3 regions of the Denitratisoma sp. DHT3 genome follow, and region 3 is predicted to be linked to each of the others. Evidence: riboswitches for the same ligand, from Rfam matches in the RefSeq annotation. Region 3 holds a riboswitch; each other region holds the start of a gene.

What was found. Region 3 has a riboswitch for cobalamin ahead of B9N43_RS10440 (DUF1329 domain-containing protein). Riboswitches for the same ligand answer to the same signal wherever they lie in the genome.
Region 1: linked by a shared signal. The riboswitch ahead of B9N43_RS10000 (TonB-dependent receptor) and the one ahead of B9N43_RS10440 (DUF1329 domain-containing protein) in region 3 are both predicted to bind cobalamin.
Region 2: linked by a shared signal. The riboswitch ahead of cobT (nicotinate-nucleotide--dimethylbenzimidazole phosphoribosyltransferase) and the one ahead of B9N43_RS10440 (DUF1329 domain-containing protein) in region 3 are both predicted to bind cobalamin.

Annotation. Positions count from the first base shown of each region.
Region 1 is NZ_CP020914.1:2,160,668-2,166,270, reverse strand. Features, by position in the region: gene B9N43_RS10010 (ABC transporter ATP-binding protein) at 1-147, opposite strand, end outside; gene B9N43_RS10005 (FecCD family ABC transporter permease) at 144-1,133, opposite strand; gene B9N43_RS10000 (TonB-dependent receptor) at 1,140-3,140, opposite strand; cobalamin riboswitch at 3,251-3,447, opposite strand; gene B9N43_RS09995 (hypothetical protein) at 3,570-3,764, shown strand; gene B9N43_RS09990 (cell division protein ZapA) at 3,761-4,099, shown strand; gene B9N43_RS09985 (EVE domain-containing protein) at 4,357-4,821, shown strand; gene B9N43_RS09980 (sulfite exporter TauE/SafE family protein) at 4,818-5,603, shown strand, end outside.
Region 2 is NZ_CP020914.1:3,594,757-3,600,359, forward strand. Features, by position in the region: gene B9N43_RS16625 (aminoacyl-histidine dipeptidase) at 1-556, opposite strand, end outside; gene B9N43_RS16630 (PhoH family protein) at 639-2,072, opposite strand; gene cobT (nicotinate-nucleotide--dimethylbenzimidazole phosphoribosyltransferase) at 2,135-3,187, opposite strand; cobalamin riboswitch at 3,250-3,454, opposite strand; gene B9N43_RS16640 (bacteriohemerythrin) at 3,590-4,036, shown strand; gene B9N43_RS16645 (methyl-accepting chemotaxis protein) at 4,044-5,192, shown strand; partial or broken gene B9N43_RS16650 (IS481 family transposase) at 5,158-5,603, opposite strand, start outside.
Region 3 is NZ_CP020914.1:2,264,993-2,270,595, reverse strand. Features, by position in the region: gene B9N43_RS10450 (FecCD family ABC transporter permease) at 1-122, opposite strand, end outside; gene B9N43_RS10445 (TonB-dependent receptor domain-containing protein) at 126-2,003, opposite strand; cobalamin riboswitch at 2,114-2,308, opposite strand; cobalamin riboswitch at 2,441-2,637, shown strand; gene B9N43_RS10440 (DUF1329 domain-containing protein) at 2,777-4,138, shown strand; gene B9N43_RS10435 (DUF1302 domain-containing protein) at 4,166-5,603, shown strand, end outside.

The sequences.
Region 1 (5,603 bases), 100 kb from region 3:
GGCGAGCAAAGTCGATTTGCCGGCGCCGTTGCGGCCCAGGATGGCCAGGGACTCCCCGCCGTTCAGGCGCAACACCAGATCGCGGCAGAACACCCGGCCGCCGATCGCCACGTCCAGACCGCGCACTTCCAGCAGGGCCGCGCTCATGGCTGGTGCGCTGGCTGGCGGGCCAGGAGGATCAGGAAGATCGGCACGCCGATCAGGGCGGTGAGCACGCCCACCGGCAGTTGCTGGGGCGCCGCCACGGTGCGGGCCAGGGTGTCGGCCAGCACCAGCAGGGCGCCGCCGGCCAGGGTGGCGGCGGGCAGCAGCAGGCGCTGGTCGTTGCCCAGCACCAGCCGCACCAGATGCGGCACCACCAGACCGATGAAACCGATGCTGCCGGCGGTGGTCACCGCGAAGGCGGTGAGCAGCGAGGCCAGGAGGTAGACGATGCCGCGCAGGCGGGATACTCGAACGCCGAGAGAATTGGCCAGCACGGAACCCCGCGCCAGCAGGTTCAGTTCCCGCGCGTAAGGCATCGCGCAGGCCAGGCCCAGCGCCAGGGCGATCAGGGCCGGCGCCGGCCGCAGGATCTGCCCGGCGTCGCCCATCAGCCAGAACAACATGCCGTTGAGCTTCTGCTCCGGGGCGATGGAGAGGATCAGGGCCACCACGGCGCCGCAGCCGGCGGCGATGATCACGCCGGTCAGCAGCAGCCGGGTCTGGGTCCAGCTGCTGTCGCCGCGGGCCAGGCCGAACACCAGCAGCATCGCCGCCAGCGCGCCGACGAAGGCCAACAAGTTGAGTCCGGCCAGCGACAGCCCGAACAGCATCGCCGTCAGCGCGCCGACCGAGGCGCCGCCGGAAATGCCCAGCACGTAGGGATCGGCGAGCGGATTGCGCAGCAGTACCTGCATCAACGCGCCGGCCAGGGCCAGCAGCCCGCCGCAGGCGAAGGCGCCCGCGACTCGGGGCAGACGCAGGGTGCGCACCACTTCGGCGCCCATTCCGCCTTCCGCGCCGGTCATCGCCGCCAGCAGGTCGGTGGTGGAAATCGTCATGGTTCCCGCCGTCAGCCCGAGCGCCAGGCTCGCCGCCACCAGGAGCAGCAGCAGCAGGAGCACGGCGAGGGCGCGGCGGCGGGAGGGCATGGGCGGTTACTTGAAGTCGTAGCGGGCGCTGACGAACAGACTGCGGCCGTCGGCGGGGAAGTAATAGTAGTCGCTGCGGAAGGTGGAGTAGCCGGCATAGGGCGCGTAGCGCCGGTCGAAGACGTTGAGCAGCTTGGCGGTGATGGTCCACGTCTTCAGGTCCCAGCGGCCCTGCAGGTCCAGGGTGGTGTAGCCCGCCAGTCGCCCCAGGGTGTTGGCGAAGTCGCCGCTGTAGCGCCGGTCGCCGACGTGGCTGGCGACGGCGGAATAACTCGCGCCGCCGCCGGTCTGCCAGGTGAGCTGGAGCGCGGCCTTGTCCCGCGCCACCATCGGGATTTCCTTGTCGGCATAGACGCCTTCGCGGAACCGGGCATCGGTATGGCTGGCGGAAAAGCGCGCCAGCAGGCGCTCGCTCAGGCGCCAGTCGATCTGGGCCTCCACGCCGTCGCGGCGGGAGCGGGCGAAGTTGACGTTGGCGTAGGCCGCGCCGTCGTAGCCAATCTCGTCGGTCAGGTCCAGGCGGTAGACGCTGCCGCGCAGCTTGACCGCGCCCAGTTCGACGTCGCCGCCGAGTTCATGCACTCGACCGTGCTGGGGCTTGAGGTCGCCGGCGAACACCGGATTGCCGGTGAAGGGGTCGTAGCCGAACAGTTCGTCGGTGTTGGCGAAGCGGAAGACGGTACCGGTGCGGCCGTAGAGACGCCAGTCGGCGGCCTGGTAGTTGAGGCCCAGGTCGTAGGCGTTGCGCTCGCGCACCGCGCTGCCGTTCATGGCCGGCACGGGGAAGGGGCCGTAACCGTAATCGGCGTCGTAGGCCCGCTGCGCGGCGCGCTGCTCCATGCGCTGGCGGCGGGCGCCGGCGGTCAGCGACCAATGGCGGTCGAGGGCGGTGGTGTTCTGCACGTAGAAGGCGGAACTGGTCTGCTTGGCCGACTGAGGAATCACGCCGGTGGCGCTGGCCGAGGTGGCGCCGATCTTGCCGTCATAGTAATCCAGCCCCAGCACGGTTTCGCTGGCGCGGCCGGTCAGGCCGTGGTTCCAGCGCAGGCGCGGGGTGAAGGAGACGGTGTCGCGTTCGCGCCGGTAGGTGCTGGCGAAGGAGACGTTGTTGGCGTCGTATTTTTCGTGCTCGACGGCGAGTTCCCCTTCCACCGTCAGGTTGGGCGACACGGCCAGCTTCAGGCCCGGGCGCACCCGGTAGCCGTCCCGCTGCTGGGTGTCGTGGGGCGTGCGCGCCTGGCGCGGATCGCCGCGGTAGGCGGCGCTCAGGAGGCTGCTGGGCATGCCGGACTTGTCCGCGTAGAGGCCGTAATCGACGAAGGCTTCGCCGTTGGCCAGGTTCAGCGCACTCCGGCCGCTGACGGCCTGTTGTCGGGCCTGGCTGTTCTGGCGCCAGCCATCGGTTTCCGCGTAGTGGGCGAAGAGGTTGAAATAGCCGGCCGCGCCGCCGCCGGCGGCCTGGGCATCCACGCCGCGGTAGTCGTTGCTGCCGAGGGTGACGGCCGCATTGGCGCGGGGCTGGCCGGACTTGTCGGTGATGATGTTGATCACACCGCCGGTGGCCCGGTCGCCATAGAGCACGGTGCCGGCGCCGCGCAGGATCTCGATGCGCTGCACGCTTTCCAGCGGGATCGCCGACCAGCTCACGGCATCCATGCCGATGGAGTTGAGGCGCTGGCCGTCGAGCAGGGTCACGGTGTTGCTGCCGCCAGTGTCGCCGAAGCCGCGGATGTCGGCCACGGCATCGATGCCCATGTTGCCGTAGAGCGAGCGCACTTCGATGCCGGCCTGGGCCTTGAGGATTTCCGGCATGCCCAGGGCGGGCGACTGGCGAATGTCCTCGCTGCGGATCACGTCGACCTGCGCCGCGACGGGCAGGGCGCTGTCGGCGAAGCGGGTGGCGGTGACGATGATGGTGCCGTGGTCAGCCGGCGTTTCGGCGGCCTGGGTGGCGAAAGCGGAAAGCATGGCGGCGGCGAGGGCGCTGCGCACGAGATGGCGTTGCATGGGAACTCCCGGTTCTCCGGCCCGCGTCCCCGCAGGCCGGTCACGATTGAAACAGGCAACGCAGGGGAGTTCGAACGGAAAATCACCGGTCGCCACTTCCCCGTGGCGTCACCAAGGACGATGCTCGTGGCCGGTCTCCGGGCTCGGAAGTCTTGAATCGCCGCCTTCCCAGGTCCAGACCCAGTGGCTTTGCTGACGATTCCGCACTTCCTTACCGTTGCGGGGGCAGCGCAGGATTCACACCTGCTTCCCGTTTCACCCCTGTGGCCGGAAACGGCCGCGGGGCACCGCGAACAAGGGGCGCATTGTACAGACAATCGCCCCGAGGGGCCGGCAACCCGTCGCAGGGGCTGTCCGCGCCATTTGGCGGCCTTGCCGGCCCAATACAGCGCCTTGACCACGAGGGTTGTTTTGAAAGACACTTCGGCCATGCATAGCGACTTTGATTCTCTCGAACAAAAAATCGATCAGGTATTGGCCCTGTGCAGCAGGCTGAATGCGGAGAACGCCGCCCTGCGCGACCGGGTGGCCGGCCTGGAGAACGACAAGCGCGACCTGACCGAGCGCATCGGCTCGGCGCGGACGCGGCTTGAAACCCTGATGACGAAGCTTCCCGAAGAATGACCGCGCATTCCACTCTCGACATCCAGCTCCGGGGCAAGGACTATCGAGTCACCTGCACGCCCGACGAGCGCGAGGCGCTGTTGGCGGCGGTGGGCTTCCTGGACCGGAAAATGACCGATATCGCAGCCATCACGCACAGCAGCGGCGAGCGCCTGGCGGTGATGACGGCCCTCAACATCGCCCATGAACTGCTCGCGTTGCGTCAGTCCGGAGCCGTACCGTTCCAATCGGACTCCGTGGCGGCGGACGTTGACGACCCGGACTTGCGGCGTAGAATTCAGAACATCGAAGCGCGACTGGATGCGGCCCTGGCCGACCAGCAAGGTCTGTTCTAGCCGTCCCGTTAGCGGCTTCGCCGGTTTTCCCCTGCGGTGTTCGCCAAGGCCGTAAATTCCTTGAACCTATAAGTCCTTGCGACTTGGCCGCCGCCCATTGATGCCGCTGTTGCGATCGCCCCTTCGCGGGCGGACCTGATGCGGCCGGAACGCGGCCTCCCTGAACCCAGAGTTCAGGATGCCGGCCAAACGGCACTGGCGGGGGATCCATCATCAGAGCGCGGAGTGGTTCTCCGCGCTTTTTTCTTGGAGTGCCTATGCCACGCTACTGGCTGATGAAGAGCGAGCCATCCGAGGTCAGCATCGACGATGTCCTGGCCATGCCGAACCAGACCGTGGACTGGTGGGGGATCCGCAACTACCAGTCCCGCAATTTCATGCGGGACCAGATGGCGCCGGGCGACGGCGTGCTGTTCTACCACTCGTCCTGCGCCGAACCCGGCATCGCCGGCCTGGCCGAAGTGGTGAAGAAGGCTTATCCGGACCGCACCCAGTTCGATTCGGCGTCCAAGTATTTCGATCCCAAATCCACGCCGGAGAACCCGCGCTGGGTCAATGTCGATGTCCGTATCTTGAAAAAGATCCGGCTGGTGGGCATCGCCGAGTTGCGCCTGCACCCGGAGCTGGCCCACATGCGCGCCCTGCAGCGCGGCAACCGTCTGTCGATCACCCCGGTGGACCCGGCGGAGTGGAAATTCATCACGGAACGCCTGCTCAAGTGATCAGCGCCTGGCTGCTGGGCTATGTCGGACTGGGCCTGTTCGCCGGGTTCTTCGCCGGCCTCCTGGGCGTCGGCGGCGGCGGCATCATGGTGCCGGTGCTGACCATGCTGTTCACCGCGCAGGGCCTGCCCCACGAGCATGTGGTGCATCTGGCGCTGGGCACCTCGATGGCCACCATCGTCTTCGCCTCGGTTTCCAGCCTGCGCGCCCACCATCGCCACGGGGCGGTGCTGTGGCCCGTGGTCAAGGCCATCGCGCCCGGCATCGTGCTGGGAACCCTGCTCGGGGCGCAGCTCGCCGCCCTCCTGCCGACCAAGTCGCTGGCCATTTTCTTTTCCGTGTTCATGGCCTACGTCTCGCTGCAAATGATCGCCAACGTCAAGCCCAAGCCTTCCCGCACCCTTCCCGGCGCCGGCGGCATGTTCGCCGCGGGGGCGGGCATCGGCGGCATCTCGGCGCTGGTGGCGATCGGCGGCGGCTCTCTTTCGGTGCCCTTCCTGACCTGGTGCAACGTCAAGGTCCACCAGGCGATCGGCACATCCGCCGCGATCGGTTTTCCCATCGCCCTGGCCGGCACCGTGGGGTATCTGATCGGCGGCCACGGCAACGCCGGCATGCCGGCCGGCAGCATCGGCTTCATCCATCTGCCGGCGCTGCTCGGCACCGTGCTGCCCAGCGTGCTGATGGCGCCGGTGGGCGCCCGCCTGGCCCATCGCCTGCCAGTGGCCGTGCTGAAGAAGATCTTCGCCGGCGTGCTGATCTTTCTCTCCGCCAAGATGCTG
Region 2 (5,603 bases), 1.3 Mb from region 3:
CCACGTCCAGGCCGCCTGCGCAGCCCAGATAGAACTGGCCCCATTCCTCGGTGTCCAGGTTGATCAGCAGTTGCCCTTGCAGCACGCCGGCGGGCAGGCCCTGGGCACCGCCCATGCCGGCTTCCTCGTCCACGGTGAGCAGGACTTCCAGCGAGCCGTGGGCGATGTCGTCGGCCTCCAGGGCCGCCAGCGCCAGGGCGACGCCGATGCCATTGTCGGCTCCCAGGGTGGTGTTCTCGGCGCACAGCCAGCCGTCCTTCAGCACGGGCCGGATCGGATCGCGGAAAAAGTCGTGGCCGCCCCCCGTGTTCTGCTGGCAGACCATGTCGAGGTGGCCCTGCAGCGTGACCATGGGCCGATCCTCCATGCCGGCGGTGGCGGGCTTCCTCAGGATCAGGTTGCCGGTGGCGTCCTCCAGGGCGGCGAGGCCGCGATTTCCCGCCCATGCGCGCAGGTGTCGCCGTAGCGCGCCTTCGTGCTTTGAGACGCGGGGGATCTCGCACAGGGTGGCGAAGTGGCGCCAGACGATGGCGGGTTCGAGGTCGGGGAAGGTCATGGCGGGCGGGCTGCGGATACGCCCGAACCGCCGGGACGGGGTTCGGGCGCGGTTGGGTGCGATTCGGTGTCTGGGCCGGCGCTCAGAGCACCTCGGCGGCGTGGTCGGCCAGGCGCGAACGCTCGCCCCGTTGCAGGGTGATGTGGCCGGAATGGGGCCAGCCCTTGAAACGGTCTACCACGTAGGTGATGCCGGAACTGCCTTCGGTCAGGTAGGGCGTGTCGATCTGGGCGATGTTGCCCAGGCACACCACCTTGGTGGCGGTGCCGGCGCGGGTGATCAGGGTCTTCATCTGCTTGGGGGTGAGGTTCTGGGCTTCGTCGATGATCAGGAACTTGTTGATGAAGGTGCGGCCGCGCATGAAGTTCAGCGACTTGATCTTGATCCGGCTGCGGATCAGGTCCATGGTTGCGGCCCGCCCCCAGTCGCCGCCGTAGCTTCCGCCCTGGGCCGGCTGGCCGGGTTCCTCGTGAGGCCGGTTGAGCACGTCCAGGTTGTCCTCGATGGCGCCCATCCAGGGCGTCATCTTCTCCTCCTCGGAACCGGGCAGGAAGCCGATGTCCTCGCCCACCGGCACCGTGACCCGGGTGATGATGATCTCGGAGAACCGCTTCAGTTCCAGGGTCTGGGTCAGGGCCGCGGCCAGGGTCAGCAGGGTCTTGCCGGTGCCGGCCTGGCCCAGCAGGGTGACGAAGTCGATCTCCGGGTCCATCAGCAGGTTCAGCGCGAAGTTCTGCTCGCGGTTGCGGGCCGTGATGCCCCAGACCGCGTTCTTCTGGTGGCCGTAATCCACCAGGGTCGCCAATTGGGCGCTCTTGCCGCCGCCTTCCTTGACGATGGCGATAAACGGCTTTTCGGTTTCGCCGTCGAGATAGATGAACTCGTTGATCAGCAGTTCGGGGCAGAGGGGGCCATGAATCTGGTAGAGGGTCTTGCCCTCCTCCTTCCATGACTTCATTCCCTGGCCGTGGTTGTCCCAGAAATCGGCGGGCAGTTCCCGGGTGCCTGTGTACAGCAGATCGGTGTCTTCCAGCACCTTGTCGTTGAAGTAGTCCTGCGCGTGGAGGCCCATCGCGCGGGCCTTGATGCGCATGTTGATGTCCTTGGAGACCAGGATCACCGGCCGCTTGGGGAACTTCTGCTGCAGGTACATGACGACGGCCAGGATCTGGTTGTCGCCTTTTGCGGTGGGCAGGGAGGTGGGCAGTACCGTGGCGATCGCCTCGGCCTGGAGGAACAGGCGGCCCGTGGCCAGGCCGCGGGAGGGTTCGCTGAGGTCGATGCCCTTTTCGATGTCGGCCTCGTCGCTGACGATGCCGTCCATGATGCGGCTGGTCTGGCGGGCGTTGCGCGCCACTTCCGACATGCCCTTCTTGTTGTTGTCCAGTTCCTCGAGGGTCATGATGGGCACGTAGATGTCGTGCTCCTCGAAGCGGAAAAGGCTGTTGGGATCGTGCATCAGCACGTTCGTGTCGAGGACGAAGAGCTTGGTGGTCTTGCTGCGCTTGGCGTTCATGGCTGTTCCTGGTGTGGGCACGCATTGCGGATCATAGCGCGACGAGGCGGTGGCTTCGGGCCTCAGATTTTCTCCGCCACCCCGGCCGACTCGAAACTGGCCATCTGGTCGAGGAAGTTGGCGGCGGCCTGGATCAGGGGCAGGGCCAGGGCGGCACCGGTGCCCTCTCCCAGACGCAGGCCCAGGTCGAGCAGGGGACGGGCGTCCAGCGCCTCCAGTTGCAACTGGTGCCCCGGTTCGCCGGAGCGGTGGGCGAACACGCAGTAATCCGTGAGGGCCGGTTGCAGCCGCGCGGCGACCAGCGCGGCCGCGGTGACGATGAAGCCGTCGACCACGATCAGCATCCGCGCTTCGGCCGCGGCCAGCATGGCGCCGACCATCATGGCGATCTCGAAGCCGCCGAACCGGGCCAGGATGGACAGGGGATCGTTGGCGCCCTGATGGCGGCTCGCCGCCGTCGCCAGCAGTTCCTTTTTCCGGGCCAGGCCCAGGTCGTCGAGGCCCGTACCGCGGCCGACGCAGTCGGCGAGCGGCGCGGGCGCCAGGAAATGGGTGAGCAAGGAGGCCGCGGCGGTGTTGCCGATGCCCATCTCGCCGCAGGCCAGCAGGTTGCCGCCCCGGTCGGCCGCCTGCCGTGCCAGCGCCGCACCCCGCGCCAGCGCGGTGGCGCATTGATCCGCGCTCATGGCCGGCGCTTCGAGGTAATTGGCGGTGCCGTGCGCGACTTTCGCATCCACCAGATCCGGGCGGGCGCCGAAGTCGTGGGCCACGCCGGCGTCCACGACCTGCAATTCCCAACCCAACTGCCGGGCGAAGACGTTGATGGCGGCACCGCCGGCGAGGAAGTTTTCCACCATCTGCCAGGTGACGTCCTGGGGGTAGGCCGACACGCCGGCGCGCGCCGCGCCATGGTCGCCGGCGAACACCAGCAGCTGCGGCCGGCGGATGCGGGGGCTGAGGCTGCCTTGGAGCCGGCCCAGTTGCAGGGCCAGGGCTTCGAGGCGGCCGAGCGCGCCCGGCGGCTTGGTCTTGGCGTCGATTTTGCGTTGCAGGGCGGCGTCAAGGCCGGTGTCGAGGCGTGCCAGGTCGGCACGCGGTAGCGCGGTGGAATGCATCCGATTCTCCAGATTCCGGTTCGATCGACGCCGCGCTGACCATGCGCGACGCCGATGAACGCTGAAAGGAATCCTCGATCGCAGGTCTTCTGGCTTCCGGATCATTCGCCTGCCCCGCGCCTTCCCGGGAGAGTGGGCTCTCCCAGTGGCCGATCGTGGATCGTGCGGGCGGCGTCCCCGGTCACAGCGGCGGGCCCGCCACGGATTTCAACCGTGTTCCCTTGACTGTCGAGGTGCTGCAGCGGCGCGGATTATCGGGATTCGTCCCGGCCCTGTCAAAGCGGCCTGGCGGATGTTGTTTCCACCTGGCGGAAAAACATCGTGATTTAATGTAAATTGAGTCACGGCGTGAGTGAAGTGATGCATCCTGTCCGCTGATGATTTTTGTTGGAAACCGAATTCATGATGACCCCCCCTCCTTCCGCCATCAAATGGTGCCCCGAATACGCGACGGGCGTCGCCGACGTCGACGCGCAGCATCGAGTCCTGTTGCAGTGCCTGAACCGGCTCAATCGTCTGGGGGGCGGTGCCGAGGCGGCGGGGAGCGGGCCGTTGCGGAACGCGGTCCGGGATGCGTTGCGGGACCTGAACGAATACGCCGCCTACCACTTTCTCACCGAGGAGGCGCTGTTGCGGGAACATCTACCGACCGAGGCCCGGACCGTCCGGCATATTCTCGCCCATCGTTCGTACTGGTCGAGCATCGCCGATATCCGGATGCGCTTCGAGGCGGGGCTGCCCGACGCCGCCGAGGCGTTGGTGTCCTACCTCAACCGCTGGTGGATCAATCACATTCTGGAGACGGACCAGGACATGGGGCGCGAACTCAAGCTTCGCGGCGTGGGCTGAGGCCTCCATGAGCAAAACCAGTCGCTGGCATCTGAACCTGATCCGCCTCTACCGCAGCCACGGCACACTGCTCACCCTGGGCGCTTTCCTGGTCGTGGCGGTCGTGACCTTTGCGCTGACCTGGGGGGCGATGAAGGCATTTCGGATTCATCTCCTGGCCAGGAGCGAGGAACAGTTGATCGTTCTGACGACCGTCGTCGTGCTGATTTTTGCCGCCCTCCAGGCCTTGTTCAACCGCCTGCTGCTGGGGCGCACGTTCCTCGACTTTTCCGACGAGATAGAGCGCTGGGCGCTGCAGGAGGCGGATCATCTGCGCAACTTCGACACCATCGTCGGACACCTGCGGGACATTTCCACCGTCAACGGGGTGCTTCGCGGGCAACTGGAGGCGGTTACCCGGGAAACGGAAGACGCCGCCTACGCCATCGCCGGCCGCCTCGACCGCATTTACGCCGAATGCAGCCAGCTCTCCAGCGAGGTGAAACGTTCGGTTTCCCATTCCGAAGACCTGGCCGAGCAGTCGGAACAGCAACTGGCGGGGAACCTGGCGGCGCTGGATGCGCTCAAGCGGTACCAGATCGGCCGGCAGGACGAGATCGCCGCCGAGCATCAGCGGGTGCAATCGGTCATCGGCCAGGTCGGTTCATTGTCCCCTTTGGCCGAGTTGATCCGGCAGATATCCAAGCAGACCAATCTGCTGGCGCTGAATGCCACGATCGAGGCGGCGCGGGCGGGCACCGCCGGGCGAGGTTTCGCTGTCGTCGCCGACGAAATCCGCAAGCTTTCGGAACAGACCGATACGGCGGCGGTGAAGATCACCCACGGGATCGCCGCCGTGACGGCCGTGATCCACGATGAACTGGAACAGTCGCTCAGCACGGCCGAGGAAAAGAGCGAAATCGGGCAACTGGAGGACGTTTGCACCCGGCTCGGCGCGATGGGGGAGCGTTTCACCCAGACCACCGATTACCTCCACGCGCTGACCGGGACGCTGGATGCCGCCTCTGCGAAGATCGTCGACGAAGTGATGGAAACCCTGAGTGGATTGCAGTTCCAGGACGTGACGCGGCAGCAGATCGAGCACGTCGGCCAGGCGCTGAGCCGTCTGGATGTCCATATGTGTCTAGTCCCGCCTGGTTATAAACACGTTTTTTGAACAATTCTGGTTTTTTCTGCTGCCATTCCTTGAGCGCCTGAATGGGAGAACGATGGTTGAGTGCGCGCTGCGGAATCTGCTGGTTGTAGGTTTTTACATAGCGCGCAAGCGTCGTCTCCAACTCAGCGGCTGAAGCAAATCGGGTCTGGCTCACCACCTCACTGATTCGGCCATTGAAACGCTCGACCATCCCGTTGGTCTGCGGGTGGCGTGGCGGGCACAGGCGGTGCTCGATGTTCAGCGCCGCGCAGCGTACATCAAAGACGTGGCGTCCTGTGGGCTCACGCTTTTTGCTTGTGAAGCGGTCGGTAAACTGGCTGCCGTTGTCCGTGAGCAGTTTGACGATCTTCATCGGTGCGGCGCGTTCCAGGCGGTTCAAAAAATCCACGCTGCTACGCTCGCTTTGATCGG
Region 3 (5,603 bases):
AGGGACAGCAGATCGGCGGTGCTGACCGGCAAAGTCCCCGCCGCCAGACCCACCACCAGGCTGGCCGCTACCAGGAGCAGCAGCAACAACAGCACGGCGAGGGCGCGACGGCGGGTGGGCATGGCTTACTTTGTGAGATAGCGGAGGCCAATGAAAACCGTGCTCCCCAGACTAGAGAATGTGGCATTCGAACTACGGGCCAGCTCATAGTGTTTGTCGAACAGATTGTCCACCCGGGCGAAGGCAGACCACTCAGGGGAAAGTTGATAACTGCTATGGACATTGACCAAGCCATAACCGCCGAGGAGACGCGTATTAGCCAAATTATCGTAACGGTCGCCCGATGCCTGCAGTTCTACACCGATTAGCCATTGCTTTGTCTCATGTTCCAGGCCCAAGGTGCCAAATTTCTCGGCACGGCGCGCCAGGCGGTTACCTGTGGTGACATCGCGAGCATCCTGATCATTCCAGGTGGCCCTCAGTTTCCATCCGTCGATGATTGACCATTGATAACTCAGGCTCCAGCCATCAATCCGGACCTTGCCGACATTCGCCGGAGTGTAGAACCAGGACCCGGGGCTGGTTTCTTCCCAACTGATCAGGTTTTTAATGTCGTTGCGGAACACTGTCAGGCTGGCTTTATGGACCTCGGTCTCATAATGAACAGCCACATCCCGGTTGCGGGATGTTTCTGGCCTGAGATTGGGGTTGCCGCTGCCGACAAAAGGAATGTTAGGGTAATACAGGTCGTTGAATGATGGCGCCTTGAATGCTGTGCCAACATGGGTTGCCAGACGCCAAGCGTGGGTGAGCTGATACCCATATCCCAGGTTGTAGGTGTTCTTTGCGCCATATTGTGAATTGCGGTCCCGACGAACATTTGCCTGCCAGCGATGCTTCTCCATGCTTGCATCCCATCCCAGGGACAGGGAGTTGATATCACGTTCAGTCAGGCTGAAAGCACTCGATGTAACAATCTGTTCTTTCAGATGGTCCACCGCTATGAGCGCACGTCCGATGGGCAGGTTGATGTCGTTCTGCCAAGTGATCTGTTTTCGTTCGGTGCGAAAGTCGTCACGGAGCTCACCGATGGTTTGCGAGGGCACGGTGTCGCTTTCATCCACGCTGCGATCGAACCGTATCGAGGTAGTCCATTCCTTGGCTGGCTGAAAACGAGCATATGCACTGGACCCGCTGATCCTGCTGTATGTTTTCCAGTCGTAGCTCTTGCTCGGCCAGGAAGTATCGAACTTGTTCTGTCCCTGGCTGTAGAAATATTGGGCACCAATTTCTGCTTCAGACGAAAGCTTGTAGTCTATGCGCATAGCAGCACTGCGTTTCCAGAATCCGTCCTTATCAGGGTTGTAGGCGAAACTATCGCTATTGGTCACGTTGGACTTGCCATCTTCACCATTGGTACCGAAGCTGACCTGATAGTTCAGGTCACCGATATTGCTCTTTTTCGCGACATTGGCCGCATAGCTGCCGCGACTACCAAATCCCGCCTTGGCAGAGAAGCTGCTCTCTTTCGAACCACGAGTGAAAATATTGACCACCCCGCCAATAGCATCGCTGCCATAAAGTGCGGACTCCGGGCCACGAACCACTTCGATACGCTCCATCTGCTCAACTGGTAGAGCCGAAAGATTAGCCTGCCCCAGGGTGGCAGAACCTACGCGAATACCATCAATGAGAATTAGGGCGTGACCTGCGTTTGTGCCACGGATGAAAATATTTTCATTGGCGCCACGTCCCCCTTCTCGGGATAGCTCAATACCAGGTAGGCGTGAAAGCAGATCACCCAGCGTCGCACTCGGCCCCGCTTTATCGATATCACTACGGGTCAATACGCTGAAGTCGTTCAGCAAATCTCGCGCCGGAGTCGGCTGACGGGTGGCGGTGACGACGATGGTGCCGTGGTCCGCGAGGGGCTCGGCGGCCTGGACATTGAAAGCGGCAAGAATGGCAGCGGCGATGGCGCTGCGCGCAAGATGGCGTTGCATGAGGACTCCCTGTTCCCCGGTCGGCGTCCCCGCAGACCGGTCACGATTGATGAAGGCAACGCACAGGGAGTTCGATCGGACAAACGCCGGCCGCCACCACCCCGTGGCGTTTCCATGGTGATGTTCGTGGCCGGTCTCCGGGCTCGAAAGTCTTGAATCGTCGCCTTCCCAGACCGAAGCCCAGTGGCGTGTGTGACGATTCCGCACTTCCTTACCGTTGCGGGGGCAGCGCAGGATTTACACCAGCTTCCCGTTTCACCTGGCGTCCGGATGGACTGCCGGGTACCGCGAACAACTTTCTGCGATAAGTCTATGATCGTATAAATAACGAGTCAAGCTGTTTCGTTATTAAAACTTGACGACCTCGTACGTATTTCATACTGATCAAACCTCCAGCCTTGATTAGTATCGAATTGACAGCTGAACAGCAAATCATAAGAATCACGGCCGACTTCAGTATCCAGGAACACGGTGCAATTCCGTGGCGGGCCCGCCGCTGTAATCGGGGACGGATGCCGCAAGGCCGGAGGCAATGCATCCGGCCAGCCACTGCCGGGGCCTACCCTGGTGGGAAGGCGCGGCAAATCCGGGAGATCCGAGAGCCAGAAGACCTGCTGAACGTCGTGTTTGTGTATTTGTAGAAACCAATGGCAAGGGTTTCGTCAGCGCACTTGGCTGTGCGTTGGCGAAGCCCTTTTTTCATTGCTGCCGTGCTTTGGCGAACGGCTGGACGCCCTGGTTGCACAGGGTTGAAAAATAACCGGAGGATGGTGATGAGACGACTGGCTCAAGGGGTACTAATACTTGGCCTCAGCATGATGTGGACAACTTCGGAGGCAGCGGTCAGCACATCCGAAGCCAAACGGCTAGGCCGGGAACTGACACCAGTCGGCGCAGAACGGACTGGTAACCGGGATGGCAGCATCCCAGAATGGCAAGGAGGACTGCCCAAGGAAAAACGCAAACTCACAGATGCTCGTATTGATCCTTACGCTTCTGAAAAGCCCCTGTTTTCCATCGACGCCACAAACCTCGAAAAGTACAAAGACAAACTCTCGGCAGGGCAGATTGAATTATTAAAAACCCGCAAGGGTTATCGTATGGACGTGTATCCCAGTCATCGATCCTGCGGCTACCCCGAAACGATCACCGAGCGGACCAAACAGAATGCGACACTGGCAAAGCTTTCCAATGATGGGAGTGACAGCCTAGATAGCGCTCTGGGTGGAGCATTTCCGTTTCCGATTCCCCAGAACGGAGCAGAGGCCGTCTGGAATCATCGCCTTCGCTGGCAGGGATTAGGCCGTATCGAGGCTTACCAGACGAACTTCATCAATCCGGATGGAAGTTTCTATGGTCTGGGACAGGAGCAGCTCGCCTTAACCCCCTTTGCGTCCACCAAGGTCAATTCACCCAGGGAGGCCAACGGGGTACAGATGATGATCCTCGACATGATGACCTCCCCACCTTCACGCAACGGCGAAGTACTGCTGGTGCATTACTTCCTGGGCAACAAGGCCAACAATGGGTGGATGTATTTCCCAGGGCAACGTCGGGTACGGCGGCTTCCCGCATTGGAATATGACAACCCAGTACCGGGGTTTGAAAACCTGGAAACCGCCGATCAATATCCCATGTTCGCTGGCGCTCTAGATCGCTACGACTGGAAATTAGTGGGCAAGCAGGAAATGTACATCCCCTACAACAACTATAAATTCGTTGCCAAACGCAAGATGAGCGAGGTGTATCAGGGCCTCTACCCAAACCGAGATCTGATGCGCTATGAACTTCATCGTGTCTGGAAGATTGAGGCCACGGTAAAACCAGGCATGCGCCACATGTTTGCCCGGAGAACCTTCTATCTTGACGAGGATACCTGGATGTTGATGGAGGCAGATCAATACGACAGCCAAGGCAAGCTCTGGCGCGTCATGGAGGCCACCATCTACCCTGCCGTTGAATTGGGGGCCTGCGTCAGCCAGGAGTTCATGTCATGGGATCTCAATGCTAACCGCTACTTGGGTGAGTACGCCACACAGGAATCAAAGCCAACTGACTGGTTGGCGGGTGATGAGGGTCGTATCGATCCAAGACAATTCGAGCCCGAGGATTTGCGCCGAATTGGCGCCCGTTAACCCGGTCTAACGATGAAGAATACAAACATGAAAAACATAACACCGTATCTGATCCGCCAGATCCTAGTCCTTTGCACCCTTGGTATTGGTCTTTCAAAACCGGCTGCCGCCTTCAAGTTTGAACTTAATAATGGCTGGATTGGCAGTTTTGACTCAACACTGTCCATCGGCATGCAAAAGCGATTGGAGTCTCCGAGTACAAGCATTATTGGCAATGATTCCGGTGGCAATGTTTCCATTGCCGGCCCACTGGGGGAACTGGTCAATGGTCCAGGAATGGGATTCACCGCTCCACCCGATTTCATCTACAGCAATTCAGATGACGGTAACCTGAATTACAGGAAGGGACAGATTGTTTCTACCGTACTGAAAGGCACCCATGAGATTTTCCTCAAGTCTCCAACGGACTGGTCCGCCTTTAGCCGATTCACATGGTCCTCGGACTTCCGTGCCGACAAAACCCAACGTACTCCCTTGGAACGAGATGCAAAAAAAGCAATGCAGCAGGATGTCACGTTGCTGGACCTCTGGGTAGCAAAGGAGCTAACACTGAACGGCCAACCAGCCAAAATTAAACTCGGCAATCAGGTCATCAGTTGGGGAGAGGATATATTCATCATCGGCGGCGTGAATTCCATTAATGCCGTCGATTTGAGGAAGATTCACATCCCAGGAGCACAGTTGAAGGAGATATTCGTTCCCGCTCCCATGCTGTCGCTTTCTACCGCTCTGGGTAATGGTTTTTCCACCGAAGCCTACTATCAGTTCCGTTGGAACAAGTTCATCCTAGATCCGGCCGGCACCTACTGGTCCTATGGAGATTTCCTTGGCAAGGGGGGAAAGCGCGGCGCATTCATTCCAACCTCGATCATGGATCCCCTCTATGCAGGAGGTAAGCCTCTGGGGGTATTCGGCGACTTTGCTCCGAAATCCGGGAGAACCCTGGAATATCTAACCAACTCAGTGGCACCGGGACTAGGCACCATCGTTCCCGTTGACATCACCACTCCAAAAAACCGGGGGCAATATGGCATCAACCTCCGCTACAAACCGACAAATGGAGATACCGAGTACGCCGCTTATTACATCCGTTATCACGACAAGCTTCCCTTTGTTGGATTCAAATATGATCCCAACACGACCAACGTCATCAACGTCCGTGCAGTTGAACAATATGGCATGGACAAGGATCTGTTCGGCTTGTCCCTCAATACCACACTGGGGGACTGGGCAGTGGGCGCCGAAGTATCCTATCGTCCCAGGGATAGCGTAGCTATCGATCCAGTGGTTCCCCATGCGGGCCGCTACAGTTATTTCAATGGATTCGGCGGTGCCACTCCCTATGTAGTAAACGGGTACAAGGAAGAGCGCAAATGGCAGGCCCATCTCACCGGGTTCCTGGAGCTTCCCTCGTCACTGACACAGATGATCAATGCCGACGAGGGGTATTTCCTGTTCGAAACAG